DNA from 2 places in the Blastococcus sp. SYSU D01042 genome. Region 1 is predicted to be linked to the other one. Evidence: predicted binding sites of a transcription regulator. Region 1 holds the regulator's gene; the other holds the start of a gene.
The links. Region 1 encodes LexA, which represses DNA repair genes until DNA is damaged. Its sites were predicted from a motif close to TCGAACANNTGTTCGA; they were not measured.
Positions count from the first base shown of each region.

Region 2: the regulator LexA is predicted to act here: its motif matches at 4,214-4,229, upstream of dinB (DNA polymerase IV).

Region 1 is NZ_JBJGZM010000005.1:44,426-52,147, forward strand. Features, by position in the region: gene hflX (GTPase HflX) at 1-841, shown strand, start outside; gene ACI79H_RS11155 (phosphatase PAP2 family protein) at 905-1,627, shown strand; gene ACI79H_RS11160 (hypothetical protein) at 1,674-2,672, shown strand; gene lexA (transcriptional repressor LexA) at 2,728-3,495, opposite strand; gene ACI79H_RS11170 (LysM peptidoglycan-binding domain-containing protein) at 3,703-4,272, shown strand; gene ACI79H_RS11175 (hypothetical protein) at 4,404-5,231, shown strand; gene nrdR (transcriptional regulator NrdR) at 5,668-6,153, shown strand; gene ACI79H_RS11185 (vitamin B12-dependent ribonucleotide reductase) at 6,298-7,722, shown strand, end outside.
Region 2 is NZ_JBJGZM010000002.1:380,354-388,075, forward strand. Features, by position in the region: gene ACI79H_RS06065 (alpha/beta hydrolase) at 1-764, shown strand, start outside; gene ACI79H_RS06070 (MBL fold metallo-hydrolase) at 761-1,555, shown strand; gene ACI79H_RS06075 (sucrase ferredoxin) at 1,545-2,495, opposite strand; gene ACI79H_RS06080 (cupin domain-containing protein) at 2,492-3,742, opposite strand; gene ACI79H_RS06085 (hypothetical protein) at 3,769-4,026, opposite strand; gene dinB (DNA polymerase IV) at 4,271-5,494, shown strand; gene ACI79H_RS06095 (DUF3040 domain-containing protein) at 5,621-6,031, shown strand; gene ACI79H_RS06100 (transglutaminase family protein) at 6,035-7,722, opposite strand, start outside.

The DNA of each region.
Region 1 (7,722 bases):
CGGTGGCCGCGTGGCCGGCGGTGGCGGCATCGGTACCCGCGGTCCGGGTGAGACCAAGATCGAGACCGACCGGCGGCGCATCCGCGCGCGGGTGAGCAAGCTGCGCCGGGAGATCGCCGGCATGTCCACGGCCCGCACCACGCAGCGGAGCAGCCGCGACCGCAACGCCACCCCCAGCGTCGCGATCGCCGGGTACACCAACGCGGGCAAGTCGAGCCTGCTCAACCAGCTGACCGGTGCCGGCGTGCTGGTGGAGAACGCGCTGTTCGCCACCCTGGACCCGACCGTGCGGCGGGCCGAGGGGCCCGACGGCCGGGAGTACACGCTCACCGACACCGTCGGGTTCGTGCGGCACCTGCCCCACCAGCTCGTCGACGCCTTCCGGTCGACGCTGGAGGAGGTCGCGGCGGCCGACCTGCTGCTGCACGTGGTCGACGGCTCGGACTCCGACCCGCTGGGCCAGATCAACGCCGTGCACGTCGTGCTGCAGGAGATCGACGCCTCCGCCGTGCCCGAGGTGATCGTCGTGAACAAGGTCGACGCGATGGACGAGGAAGCCGTCCTGACCCTGCGCCAGGCGCTGCCCGGTGCGGTCTGGGTGTCCGCCCGCACCGGCGCCGGCATGGACCAGCTGCGCGAGCTCATCGCCGCCCGCCTGCCGCACCCGGACGTCGACGTCGACGTGCTGGTCCCGTACGACCGGGGTGACCTGGTCGCCCGCGTCCACCGCGACGGCGAGGTGCTCGCCGAGGCGCACGAGGCCGGGGGAACCCGGCTCACCGCGCGGGTCGACGGCGCCCTCGCCGCGGCACTCGAGGGTTTCGCCGTCCCGGTCGGCTGACCGGGACGGCCGCGACCGGCTCGTCCAGGTCACGACGAGGTCACAGCCCGGTACGGTGAGCCCGTGACGAGCGGCGTGGTGCGCGACGCCGGCCCCCGGGGGACCACCTCCGGGCAGCCGGTGGGGCGGCCGTCGTGGTGGGCGGTGGTGGTCTGCCTCCTCGCCGGGGGGCTGATCACCCTGGACCTGCTGACCTGGGGGGCCACCGAGCGCCTCGACCTGCGGGTGTCCGACGTGGTGACGAGCTGGGGGCTGGCCGATTCGGCCGCCTACCCGCTGGTCTGGGTCGTGACGCAGCTGGGCGGCCGGGTGACGATCCTGGCCGTGCTGGTCGGGCTGGTCGGCTACCTCGCCTGGAGCCGGCGGACGCTGCTGCCCGTGCTCCGCGTGCTGGTCGCCGTGGTGCTGCTGACCGGTGCCGTCTACGCCATGAAGTACGGCACCGGTCGCACCGCACCGCGGTTCCCGGGCAGCTACTTCTTCCACGACGACGGCGCCTCGTTCCCGTCCGGGCACGTCGCCAACGCCGTGCTGATGTGGGGCGTGGCGCGGTGGCAGGCCGTCGAGTACGGGCTGCCCGTCCGGGTGCAGCAGGCGTTCTGGTGGCTGAGCGTCGTCGGGCCGGTGCTCACCGGGCTGTCGATGATCTCGCTGAACTTCCACTGGGTGACCGACGCCGTCGTCGGGGCGGCGGTGGGCGTCGTGCTGCTGGGCGTGGTTCACGCACTCGACGCAATCGTTCTGTCACGCTGGGTTCGTGCCCGAGCAGGCCGGCAGACCGCCTAGCGGCTTCGGAGGACGGCGAGCCACGCGAGCCATCCGGCTCGGCGCGGTGGTCCTCCTGGGTTCCCTCACGCCCGTCGCCGGCGCGGCCGGGGTCGCCGCGGCCGAGGAGGCCGCCCCGGCGGTGCGGTGCCAGATCACCGATCCCGCCCTCGCCGAGATATCCGGCCTGGTCGACCTCGGCGACCGGATGCTGGTCATGAACGACGGCGGGGACCGGCTCGGCGTCTCGGTGCTCGACGCGGCCTGCCAGGTCCTCGAGACCCGGACCGCGGCTGTCGACCCCTACGACCCGGAGGACCTCGCGCTCGGTGGCGACGGCACCCTCTGGCTGGCCGATGCCGGAGACAACACGGCCGTGCGCTCGACCGTGGCGCTGCTCGCGCTCCGCCCCGACGGTTCCGCGGGCGTCCACCGGCTCACCTACCCGGACGGCGCGCACGACTCCGAGGCGCTGCTGCTGGCGCCGGACGGCACGCCGTTCCTCGTCACGAAGGACGTGCTCGGCTCCAGCGGCGTCTACCGGCCCACCGCGCCGCTGTCGGCGGAGGCGACCGTGCCGATGGAGCGGGTGGCGACGGTCAACATGACGCTCACCGGGACCCCGGGCGGCCCGGTCGGCCGCGCCGGTCAGCTGATGATCACCGGGGGAGCGGTGGCCGGCGACGGGCACGCGCTGGCGCTGCGCACCTACACCGATGCCTACGTCTGGCCGCTGACCGGCTCCGACGTCCCGGCCGCCCTCGCCGGCACACCGGTGCGCATCCCGCTGCCGGAGTCGCCGCAGGGAGAAGCCATCAGCTTCACCGCCGACAACCAGCAGCTGGTCGTCGCCAGTGAGGGCGTGCCCAGCGACGTCGTGGTCGTCCCGATCCCCGCCGCCACCCCGGGGAGCGCGCCGGCGTCCTCGGGCGCTGCGGTGCCCACGCTCAGCGAGCTGACCGGCGACGGGAGGTCGGCCATCACCTCGGCGATCATCGCCGCGGTCGTCGCCACCCTGGTGGTGTGGATCTGGGGACTGGTGCGCCGGAGCAGGACCCGTCCCTGACCCGGGGCGGACGTCCGCGCCGGCCCCGTGGGGTGGGGCCGGCGGGGAGCTCGGATCAGACGCGCCGCAGGACGGAGACGACCCGGCCGAGGACCGTCGCGTCGTCGCCGGGGATGGGCTCGTACGCGGGGTTGTGCGGCAGCAGCCAGACGTGGCCGTCGCGGCGCTTGTAGGTCTTGACCGTCGCCTCGCCGTCGATCATGGCGGCGACGATCTCCCCGTTCTCCGCCGTCGGCTGCTGGCGCACGACGACCCAGTCGCCGTCGCAGATCGCCGCCTCGACCATCGAGTCACCGGCGACCTTCAGCATGAACAGGGTGCCCTCGCCGACCAGCTCGCGGGGGAGGGGGAACACGTCCTCCACCGCCTGCTCGGCCAGCACCGGACCACCGGCGGCGATCCGGCCGACCAGCGGCACGTAGGTCGGCGCCGAGAGCGGCTCGTCGGTGCCCGGAGCGGCCTCGGCCAGGGGCGCGGCCGGGCTCGAGGTGTCACCGGGCAGCCGGACGTCGAGCGCGCGCGGACGGTTGGGGTCGCGCCGCAGCCAGCCCTTCTTCTGCAGCACCGAGAGCTGGTGGGCCACCGACGAGGCCGACGACAGGCCGACCGCCTCGCCGATCTCGCGGACCGAGGGCGGGTACCCGCGCCGGTCGATGGAGTCGCGGATGACCTCGAGCACCCTGCGCTGGCGCTGGGTCAGCCCGTCGCCGTCGGTGCCGCGGTCGGGGAAGGAGCGCACCGACGCGGTGCTGCTGCCGGTGTCCGGTTCCGTCGTCGCGCTGCGCGTCCGCCGGCCGCCCGACGTCCCGCTGGTCTCCGCCACGTCTCCTCCTCGCCGGCCGCCGGTGCGGCCGTGCTGGTCGTCTCGCAGAGACCGTAGCGCCGATCATCGCGGCTTTCAAACAGGTGTTCGAAGAAAGTCGTCGCGTCGGGTCGCTTCTGTCGGTGGCGTCCGGTAGACATCGCACAGACGTTCGATTCGAACAACCGTTCGAGGACGTGGTGGGCATGCCGGGTCGGAGGAGTGGTCATGGGAAGCGTGGCGCAGGCCGTGGTGGAGTTCGACGAGGCCGTGCAGGCGCCGTGGCGCCCGCCGCTGGCGGGGGGCACGGCTCGGCGCGGGCAGTTGCGCGCTGTGCCGGACCCGGTCCGGCAGCCGTCGCCTCCCCGCCCGCCGGTGGAGCGGGCCGCGGTCGCGCCGGCGGCGGTGCGCCGCACCCCGTCGACGCCGGCGGCCCGGCCCGCGCGGCCCGCTCGTCCCGCGCCCCGGATGGCGCCCCCGGGTCACGGTCCGGTCGTCCCGGCCGCGCCCGGCCTCCGGCTCACCCGCCGCGCCCGGCGCCTGGGCGTCGTGCTCGGGCTGGCCGTCGGTGTCGTCCTCGGCTCGTGGGTGGGCTCGGCGGTCGCCGGCGGAGAGGAGGGCCTCCGCCTGGCCGGGGAGGTCAGCGTCGTGGTCGAGCAGGGCGACACGCTGTGGTCGATCGCGGCGGCCGTCGCGGGGGACGAGGAGGACGTGCGCGCCGTCGTCGCCGAGATCAGGGAGCGCAACGAGCTCCGCGACGCCGCCCTGGTCCCCGGCCAGGTGCTCGTCCTGCCGTGACCGGCTCGCGCACCCTGACCGACCCTCTCGGCGACAGGGCAACACCTCTCCAACCGGACGAGGTCGCTTCGTCAATCCTCGGTCCGGGCGCCTCCACGCAGAGTGGTGGAGCCAGCGCTTACGGTCATCGCGTGTCAGGTACCACGGACAGCCGCGCCGCTGTGTTCACCGGTTCCCCGCAGTCGGTCGAGGTCTACCAGGCCGGCACGTGGTGGTCGGGCGAGCTGCTGGGCTGGCGGCACGACGCCTCGGGCAGCTGTCAGATGTGGGTGCGCGTGGTCGTGGGCGGGGTCGAGGAGACGGCCTGGATCGACCTGGCCGCCCTCCGGCTCCCCGGCGCCGCCGCGCCGGCCCCGGGGGTCGGGGTGATCGACTCCCGCGTGAAGCAGGAGCTGCCGACCGCCCAGGCGGTCTCGGCCCTGCGCGGCCGGGCGCGCACCGGTGAGCCCGCCGCCACCGACGCGCTGCCGCTGCTCCGCGACGAGCCCGCTGCGGCCGGCGCGCCCGCCGTGGACGCCCCCACGGTCGCGGTCGCCCGCCCCGGCGGCCGTCGTCGCGCCCCCGAGACCGGCGAGGTGCCCGTGCTGTCCGCCCCGGCCGCCGTCCCGGCTGCCGCGTCGGCCGGGCGCCACCGTGCCCCCGCCGACCCCGGCCGGCACCGAGCTGCCGACACCGAGGTCTTCGCGGCCGTCTCCGACGCGACCGCCCAGCTGTCCGCCGTGGGCGCCGAGCACGCGCCCCCCGTCGAGGCGCGCCGCGCGGTCCGGCCGCACGCCGGCGCCGGGTGGACCGTCCCCGCTGCGCGCAGCCCCCGGGCGGAGGAGTCCTACGGCCGGTCGGAGGTCTGCACCGGCCGCATCGAGGTCGAGCCCGACCTCCTCACCCGTCCCATGCGGCTGAGCGACCTGGCACCGCACGCGCGGCGTCCCCGGGTGAGCGGCGCCGTCTCCGGCGCCTGACGGGCCGGCCCCTCGGCGGTTGACCCCGGGTCGGCCGCCGTCGGCTGTCCGCTGGTGTGCCCTCGCATGCCGCCGGTGTCCTCCACCCCTCCGCGGGTTGCCGAGTCGGCATGTCGCCGAGTCGACCCGTCGCCATGTCGACGGGTCGGTGCAGCGCGTCGCCGTCCTGGTCCGGCGCGTCGCGCGGGCGTGTCGTGTGACTGCTGGGAAGGCGTGTTCCTGCGGGTGACAGCAGTGTCGGGGCGGAACACGCCGACCGATGCACGTCTTGCACATCTAGTGGGGCCAGGCTTAGGGTTCCACTAGATCTAGTAGTTACAGAGCTGTAAGCCTTGTCCACACGCTGGTCCTCAGGTTCTCCCCGTGACGTCCACCGGATGTCCCCAGGAGGGTCCACAGGACGGCCGGGCGAGGCCGCCGAGGGAGGTGAACCGCGATGCGTTGCCCGTTCTGCCACAACCCCGACAGCCGTGTCATCGACTCGCGGGAGGCCGACGAGGGAGCCACCACCCGTCGTCGCCGGTCGTGCCCCCAGTGCAACCGCCGGTTCACCACCGTCGAGGAGGCCGTCCTCGCCGTCGTCAAGCGCAGCGGCGTGAGCGAGCCGTTCAACCGGTCCAAGGTGGTGGCCGGTGTCCGCCGGGCCTGCCAGGGCCGTCCCGTCGACGAGGACCAGCTGGCGCTGCTGGCCCAGCAGGTCGAGGACACCATCCGCGCCAGCGGAGCGGCGGAGGTGCCGGCCCACGAGGTGGGCCTGGCCATCCTGCGACCGCTCCGGGAGCTGGACGAGGTGGCCTACCTCCGCTTCGCCAGCGTCTACCGCGCCTTCACGTCGGTCGCCGACTTCGAGAAGGAGATCGCCGAGCTCAAGGCGCGGACGGCCGCGGGTGAGTCCGCCTCCGGCCCGCCCGGCGGCCCCTGAGAACTGTCAGCACCTCCGGGTAGACAGCACACCGAGCACCCCGATCGCGGCTCTTCCCCAGCCCTCCGATCCCGCACCGCGCGGCTCCATGGCGCGCACCGAGCACCACACCGAGCACCAGACGACCAGGGAGAGCTCCACACCATGACCGAGACCGACGACCGCTTGGCCGGCACCCGCGCGCGGCGCAGCTCGAAGGCGCCCAGCCGCAAGGGCCTCAAGATCAAGCGCGTCTTCACCACCGCCGGTGTGCACCCCTACGACGACGTGACGTGGGAGCGCCGCGACGTCGTCATGACCAACTGGCGCGACGGCTCGATCAACTTCGAGCAGCGCGGTGTCGAGTTCCCCGCCGAGTGGAGCATCAACGCCACCAACATCGTCACCACCAAGTACTTCCGCGGGGCGGTGGGCACGCCGCAGCGCGAGACGAGCCTGCGCCAGCTCATCGACCGGGTGGTGCTCACCTACGGCGCGGCCGGCCGCGAGCACGGCTACTTCGCCAGCGAGGGCGACGCCGAGATCTTCGAGCACGAGCTGACCTGGATGCTCATGCACCAGTACTTCAGCTTCAACTCGCCGGTGTGGTTCAACGTCGGCACGAGCTCGCCGCAGCAGGTCAGCGCCTGCTTCATCCTCGCCGTCGACGACGAGATGGACTCGATCCTCAACTGGTACCGCGAGGAGGGCCTGATCTTCAAGGGCGGCTCCGGTGCCGGCCTCAACCTCTCGCGCATCCGCTCCTCCAAGGAGCTGCTCTCCTCCGGTGGCACGGCCTCCGGCCCGGTCAGCTTCATGCGCGGCGCCGACGCCTCCGCCGGGACCATCAAGTCCGGTGGTGCCACCCGCCGCGCGGCGAAGATGGTCGTCCTCGACATCGACCACCCCGACATCGAGGAGTTCATCGAGACCAAGGCGCGCGAGGAGGACAAGATCCGCGCGCTGCGCGACGCCGGCTACGACATGGACCTCGGTGGCAAGGACATCACCAGCGTCCAGTACCAGAACGCCAACAACTCCGTGCGGGTCTCCGACGAGTTCATGCGCGCGGTCGACGAGGGCACCGAGTTCGGTCTGCGGGCCCGCATGGACGGGTCGGTCATCGAGACCGTCGACGCCCGCTCGCTGTTCCGCAAGGTCACCCAGGCCGCCTGGGAGTGCGCCGACCCGGGCATCCAGTACGACGACACGATCAACGACTGGCACACCAACCCCGAGACGGGCCGCATCAACGCGTCCAACCCGTGCTCGGAGTACATGAGCCTGGACAACAGCTCGTGCAACCTGGCGTCGCTGAACCTCATGAAGTTCCTCAAGGACGACGGCACGTTCGACAGCAAGAACTTCGTGAAGGCCGTCGAGCTGGTCATCACCGCGATGGACATCTCGATCTGCTTCGCCGACTTCCCGACCGAGCCGATCGGCGAGACGACCCGCGCCTACCGCCAGCTGGGCATCGGCTACGCCAACCTGGGCGCCCTGCTCATGGCGACCGGCCACGCCTACGACTCGCGCGGTGGCCAGAGCCTCGCCGCGGCCATCACCTCGCTGATGACCGGCACCGCCTAC
Region 2 (7,722 bases), on a different contig from region 1:
AGCACTGGAAGGCCCGCTACGAGGGGGCGGGCTACCGCGTGCTGACCCCCGGCTACCCCGGCTTCGAGGTGGAGGTCGAGGCGCTCAACGCCGACCCGACGCCGATCGCCGAGCTGACCCTGCCGGCGATCGTGGCCCACCTGGAGGAGGCCCTGGCCGGCCTGGACCAGGAGCCGATCCTCATCGGCCACTCCGCCGGCGGCACGCTGGTGCAGCTGCTGATGGACCGCGGCCACGGCGCGTCCGGGGTCGTCCTCAACTCCGCACCCACCGAGGGCGTGCGGGTGCTGCCGCTGTCGCAGCTGAAGTCGACCTTCACCGCCTTCAAGAACCCGGCCAACCGGCACCGGGCCGTGCCGCTCAGCTACGAGCAGTGGCGCTACGCCTTCACGAACACCTTCCCCGAGGACGAGTCGCGCGCCCTCTACGAGCGCTACCACGTACCGGCGTCCGGCCGGATCCTGTGGGACTCGGTGCTGGCGAACTTCATGCCCGGGCCGCAGGACGCCGCCGTGGACTACGAGAACGAGGCGCGCCGGCCGCTGCTGTTCATCTCCGGCGGCGAGGACCACATCATGCCGCCGAGCGTGCAGCGCTCGAACGTCAAGCACTACACCTCGGCGGTGCTCACCGAGCACGAGGAGTACCCCGGTTACGCGCACCTGCTGCCCGCGCAGGAGGGCTGGGAGGCCATCGCCGACCATGCGCTGGCCTGGGCGCAGCGCCACGCCGTCGCACCGCGGCAGGCGGCCGGCACGCAGTGAGGGGGGTCCGGCTCACCCACGTCGGCGGGCCGACCGTGCTGATCGAGACCGGCGGCTGGCGTCTCCTGGTCGACCCGACGTTCGACGAACCCGGCCGGAGGTACGCCTTCGGCTGGGGGACGTCGTCCCGCAAGGTCACCGGTCCCGCGGTGCCTTCCGCCGCGGTGCTGCCGGTCGACGTCGTGCTGCTCAGCCACGACCACCACGCCGACAACCTCGACGACGCCGGCCGGGCGCTGCTGCCTTCCGTGGGCACCGTCGTCACCACCGCGGCGGGGGCGGCCCGCCTCGGCGGAGGCGCGCGCGGGCTGCGCACCTGGGGGACCACGGAGCTGAGCGCCCCGGGCCGGCCGACCCTCACCGTGACCGCCACCCCGGCGCGGCACGGCCCGCCGCTGAGCCGGCCGGTCGCCGGGCACGTGATCGGCTTCGCGCTCGAGTGGCCGGGCCAGGAGGACGGCGTGCTGTGGATCTCGGGCGACACCGTGCTGTTCGGCGGGGTCCGGCAGGTGCTCGACCGGTTCCGCGTCGACACCGCCCTGCTGCACCTGGGCGGCGTGCGCTTCCCGGTCACCGGTCCGCTGCGGTACTCGATGACCGCGCGCGAGGCGGTGCGGCTGTGCCGCGACGGGGAGCCCCGCACGGTGGTACCGGTGCACTACGAGGGGTGGTCGCACTTCCGGCAGGGGCGCGCCGCCGTGGAGGCGGAGCTGGCTCGGGCGCCGGCCGAGGTGCGGGACCGGTTCCGCTGGCTGCCGCTGGGCCGGCCGGTCGAGCTGCTCACCGGGTGACGGCGAGCCGGTGCCAGGTGCGCACGCGGCCCGGCTGGGCCGCCTGGCAGGTCAGCCGCACCGCCTCGGGCGCCGGCCGGCTCTCCACGACGACGGTCACCGGCCCGCCGTCCGCGGCCAGCGCCACCTCCCAGCGCTCGACGCCGGCGGCGGGGTCCGGCAGCCGCGTCGCGCCGAGGGGGGCGAGGTCCTCGACGCCCAGGAGCCCGAGCTCCTCGCGGGCGCCGTGCTGGGCGGCCTGCACGGGCGCCGGCAGGCCGGCCCGGCCCCGGAGCCAGGCCAGCGCCACCTCCCCCCGCGCGTGCGCCGCCACCAGCAGGCCGCCGTCGCCGGGCACCTGCCCGTAGTAGAAGCCGTGGGGCAGGACGACGACGTTGGCGGCGAACCGGTCGCCGCCGAGGTGGCTGCACTCCCAGACGTCGGGTGCCGGCATCGTGCGGGCCAGGGGCCGGCCGCGCAGCGCGCAGCAGGCGTCGTGCCCGCCGTGCGTGCAGACCAGGTAGGTGTCGCCGGTCGCCGGCTCGCCCACGGAGCCGTCCAGAGGGGCGGTGAGGAGCTCGGCGTCCGAGGACCGCACCGACCACCACAGGCCCTCGCGCCCGGGCCGGCTGTCCGCGTACGCCCAGCGGCCCCGGGCGTCGGCCAGCCGGTCGCCGGGGCGGCGGACGAGGAGCACCCGCACGTCCTCCCGCCGGGCCCGCTCGGCCAGCAACGGGGCGATCCGCGCGTCGAAGCGCGACTCGGTCAGCGCCTGCCGGCCCCACGGGCCGGGCTGCTCCACCAGCAGCCAGCGCTGCACCGGCGAGGCGGTCGCGATGCCGCTGTCACCGCGCGCCAGCGCCTGCACCGAGCAGCGGTCGGGACCCAGCCGCCCGGCCGGCAGCGGCGGGAGGTCGGTGCGGCAGAAGTCGTCGGCGGGTGGGAGGTCGGCGGTGGTCACGGCCCGGGCGCTGCGTCCGGGACCACCGCGACCGACTCGGTGACCAGTCGCCGGGCCAGGGTGGTCCGCTCGTCGGCCTCGAGGCCGGGCAGGTCGCCCACCTTGAGCTCACCCACGGCCAGGAGCTCGGTCAGCGCCGGGCGCGCCGACGCCGGGAAGGTGTGCGTCCGGCGGCCGCCGAGCAGGGTCACCCGGCCGTCGTCCCCGTCGCGCAGCACGCAGCGCAGCCGCCGGCGCAGGCGGAGGACGGTGTCGGCGGTGATCGCCGCCGCGGCGGCGGACTGGGCCAGCGGCGCCACGGGCTCGGGCCGCACCTGCGCCCAGGTGCGGACGCGCAGTCGCTCGGCGACCTCGGCGGGGTCCACCCGGCCGAGCCACTCGCGCAGGCCCTCGACGACGGCGGTGACGTCGTCGCGGAGGGCGTCGGGGTCGGCGACGTCGACGCCGAGGGGCAGCGACCCGCGCAGCGCCGGGTCCTCGGCGGCCAGGGTGCGGACCAGGTCCAGCGCCGCCTCGGCCGCACCCCATCGGGTCACCGAGTGGACGCCGATGGTCAGGTGGGCGCTGATCTCGCCGAGCGCGGTGGCCGAGTGCAGGAAGCCGCGCGGGAGGTAGAGCACGTCGCCGGGCTCGAGGACGGCGTCGATCACCGGCTCGCGCTCCGCGGCGGCGGCGACGTCCTCGCGGCGGTCGGTCCACACCTGGGTGCGCAGCGGGTCGGGCAGCACCGGCTCGTGGATCCGCCAGTGCTTCTGCCCGGCCACCTGCAGCACGAAGACGTCGTGCACGTCGTAGTGGGGGTCGAAACCGCGGGAGGACGGCGGGGTGATGTACGCGTTGACCTGGGTGGGGTGGCCGAGGTCGGCGGCGAGCTGGTCGGCGAACTCGATCAGCGGCGGCCACAGCCGGTGCAGGCCCTGCAGCACCACGGTGCTGCCGTCGGCGAACAGCCGGAGCACGGCGTCGGAGCTCACCTGGTCGGCGACCTCGGCGCCGGCGCCGCCGGAGGTGGTGAAGCGCTTCGGGTCGACGACCTGGCCGTCCTTGGCGATGCGCAGGAACGGCGTGCGCAACCCCCGCCGGGAGAGCAGCTCGTCGACCGCGGCGAGGTCGAGCAGGTCGGTGAAGGTGTTGCCGGTGTCCGCGGCCCGGGTCAGCAGGGGGTGACGGCCCCAGTGCTCCCGCGCGAAGTCGTCGGGCTCGGCGTTCGTGCAGCGCCGCAGGGCCGGGCGGAGCGAGTGCTCCACCCGGCCCTGCGGGGCAGGGTTCTCGGTCAGGCCGAACCGTCCGCGCCACCGTCGGCGCCGCCGTCCGCGCCGCCGTCGGCACCGCCGTCCGCGCCGCCGTCCGCGCCGCCGTCGGCGCCACCGTCGGCACCGCCGTCGGCGCCGCCGTCGTGGCCGCCGGGCGTGCCCGCCGCGCCGTGGTCGGCCGCGCCCGCGCTGCCGTCGGCCGGGCCGTGGGCACCGCTGTCCGCGCCGCCGTCGGCCCCGCCGTCGCCGCCGCTGGTCATCTCGTCGTCCAGAGCCATGGGCTCCTCCGCTCGTGTCGGTTCGGGCCGCCGGGGACGGCGGCTCTCCACAGCTGTGTTACCTCCCGCATCCTGGCCCGACACCTGCGCTCCCACCAGCGGGGACGACGCCCGGGTCACGACTGGGACACGGGGCCGTGCCGCGAGCGCGCCGCCCACCGCCGGGGTCGGTAGTGTCTCCACGGATGCGAACACGTGTTCGAACGGAGGGCGCGGAGTGGGCGGACGGGCGCAGGGGTGCACCGTGCTGCACGTCGACATGGACGCGTTCTTCGCCAGCGTCGAGGTGCGGCGGCGCCCGGAGCTGGCCGGCACCCCGGTGATCGTCGGTGGGGCGGGCAACCGCGGCGTGGTCACCTCGGCGACCTACGAGGCGCGGCGCTACGGCGTGCACGCGGCCATGCCCACCGCCCGCGCGCTGCGGTTGTGCCCGACCGCGACGGTGCTCCCCGGCGACCTGGCGCTCTACGCGGAGGTCTCCCGGTCGGTGATGGCCCTGTTCCGCTCGATCACCCCGCTGGTGGAGCCGCTGAGCATGGACGAGGCATTCCTCGACGTCTCCGGTGCCGGTCGCCGGCTGGGCGACGCCGCCGAGATCGGCGAGTACCTCCGCGCCCGGGTCTTCGACGAGCAGGGCATCACCTGCTCGGTCGGCGCCGCGGGCAGCAAGTTCGTCGCCAAGCTCGCCTCCACCTCGGCCAAGCCCGACGGGATGCGGGTCGTCCGGCCGGCCGAGGTCATGGACTTCCTCCACCCGCTGCCGGTGGGCGCGCTGTGGGGCGTGGGCCCCAAGACCGAGGAGCAGCTGCTGCGGCTCGGGCTGCGCACCGTGGGCGACCTCGCGCACGTGCCGGCGCGGACCCTGCAGCGCGCGCTGGGGCCGGCCGCCGGCGCCCACCTGCACGAGCTGGCGTGGGGGCGCGATCCCCGCCGGGTGGTCCCCGACGAGCCGGAGAAGTCCACCGGCCACGAGGAGACCTTCGGCACCGACGTCGACGACCCCGCGGTCATCCACCGCGAGCTGCTGCTGCTCGCCGAGCGGACGGCGGGCCGGCTGCGCTCGGGCGGCTGGCTGGCCCGGACGGTGAGCATCAAGGTGCGCTTCGCCGACTTCGCCACGATCACCCGCAGCCGCACCCTCGACGTCCCGACCGACGTCGGGCAGGAGCTCTACGACACCGCCCGCGCGCTGTTCGACGCGCTGGGGCTCGACCGGGCCCGCATCCGGCTGGTCGGGGTGCGCGCCGAGCGGCTGGTGGAGGCCGGGTCGGCGCCCCAGCAGCTCGAGCTCGGCGCCCGCGAGCACGGCCGGCGCGACGCCGAGCTGGCCGCCGACCGGGCCGCCCGGCGGTTCGGTGCGGGAGCGGTGCGGCCGGCCACCCTGCTGCACCGCGACGGGCGCCCGGGACGGTCCGGCGGGGCCGCCGGAGGCCGCCCGCGACCGGCCGTCCGGAACCCGGAGGGGTGACCCGCGGCGGTTCGCCCGAGGCGCGCCGTATCGTCACCTTTCGCGCCCCGCCAAGGGCTCGTATCCTCGAAGCCACCGTCGGGGGAGCCCTCCGACGGTCCTGGCTCCGCCCACCTGGAGGTCGACGTGCCGCTCTCCGAGCACGAGCAGCGTCTGCTGGAGCAGATCGAGCGCGCCCTCGTCGACGACGATCCGAAGTTCGCCTCGTCCGTGCGCACCGGTGACCGCCGCCTGAAGGCCCGGCGCCGGCTGCAGATCGGCGCCGCCCTCGTCGTCGTCGGCTTCGCCGTGCTGGTCGGCGGCGCGGTCGCCGAGTCCGTGGTCCTCGGCGTCGTCGGCTTCCTCGTCGCCTTCGGCGGCGCGGCCCTCGCCGTCCTGAACTACAAGGTCGCCACCGGCGCGGTCGAGCCCGGCTCGGCCCCGGCCGGTGGCCGCGGCCCGGCCGGCCCCGCCCGGGGTGCCCGGGCCGGGCGCACCGGCCGCCAGCCGCTGAAGAGCCGCCTCGAGGAGCGCTTCCGCCGCCGCTACGACCAGTAGCCGCTAGCCCTCCGCACGTCCCGCCCGCAGCCGCCGTCCCCCCGGACGGCGGCTGCGTCGCATCTCCGGCCGCGTCCACGCCGGGAGCCCCGCCCGCACCGCCGCAGGCAGCGAGGCCGGCCAGCACGCCGCCCGCAGCCGGGTCCGCCGGTCGACGGTGCCGCGCAACGCCCGGCGGGCGGTGCGCAGGTCCGCGACCAGCCCGTCCTCGTGCCCCTCGGCCGCAGGCCCGTAGCTGGCGCGCTCCTCGGCCCGGGCCAGCCGGTCGATCGCCGCGCCGCCCCCGGGGCCGCCCGTCCGCCCGGCCAGCGCACGGCCGGTCTCGCGGGGCGTCCACGCCGGGTCGCGGCCGAGTCCGAGGTCGTCGGCGGTGGCCGAGAGCTCGTCCCACAGCGCCCGGGCCGTCCCCAGGGCCAGCCGGCGGCGCCGCTGGAGCAGCCGCAGCCCGCCCGGTGCCGCGGCCGCAGCCACGACCAGCAGCACCAGCCCGGTGCGGGCCGGCCACGACCGGCCCTCCGCAGGGGTGTCGGCCGGAGCGGCGTCGAACGCGCCGGGGTCCGGGCCGAGCGGCCCGAGCGGGTCCAGGAAGGAGAGATCCTCGGGCGCGAGCTCCGGCTGCTGCTCGACCGCCTGCTCCGGCGCGTCCTCCACCTCCACCCGCGGGGCCCAGGGCAGCTCGGACCGGCGGGACTCGTCGATCGGCGTCGGGTCGAAGGGCACCCAGCCGAACCCGGCGAAGAAGACCTCGACCCAGGCGTGCGCGTCGTCGCTGGTGACCAGCCGGGAGCCGTCCTCCACCGGGTCGCCGGGGGTGTAGCCCAGCGCCACCCGGGACGGCAGCCCGGCCGCCCGCACCATCGCGGCCATCGCCCCGGCGTACTGCTCGCAGTACCCGCGGCGCTCCTCCAGGAAGTCGACCAGGTCGTCGCCGCTGGTGCCGGGGGAGGTGGACAGGGAGTAGGTGAACCCGTTGCGGGCGTCGGTCAGGAAGTCGAGGATCCGACGGACCCGCGCGTACCCGTTCTCCGCGCCGGCGGTCAGGGTGTCCACCAGCGCCTGCACCGAGGGGTCGAGCCCGGGGGCTCCGAAGAAGCGCCCCTCCAGCTCGCCGTCGGCCAACGGCGGGGCCGCGGCCAGCTGCTCCGGCGTCGGGCGGACCTCGGAGGCGGTCACCTCCCAGACGCGGTCCTCGCTCGTTGCGTCGGAGGCCGACACGGTCCCGGTGATGGAGTCGTAGCGCCAGCCGTCCGCACCGCCCTCCAGCTGCACCTGCACCGGTGAGACGGGCAGCGGGAGGAAGCGGTCGTCGTGGCCGGTCGCCTCGATGCGGGCGCTCACCTCGCGGCCCTCCGCCGGGTCGTGCTCCGTCCGCAACGCGTCGTCCAGCGTTACCGGGGCGCCGGCCCCCGACTCGGTCCAGCCCGTGCCGGCGTCGTACCGGTCGACCGTCACCGCGCGCAGGTAGCCGGGGTCCTCGACCTCGGTCTCCAGCCGGAGCAGGCTGACCGGCTCGTTGCGGGTGAGCTGGCCCACCATCTCCGCCACCGGGTCCAGCGCCGTCCCGGTGCCGCCGCTCCCGCCCGACCCGCCGCGCAGCGTCCCCTCTGCCAGCGTGGGCAGCAGCCCGCCGCCGAGGACCGCGACCACCGCGGCGACCAGGCCGATCCGCACCGCGGACCCGGTGCCCGCGG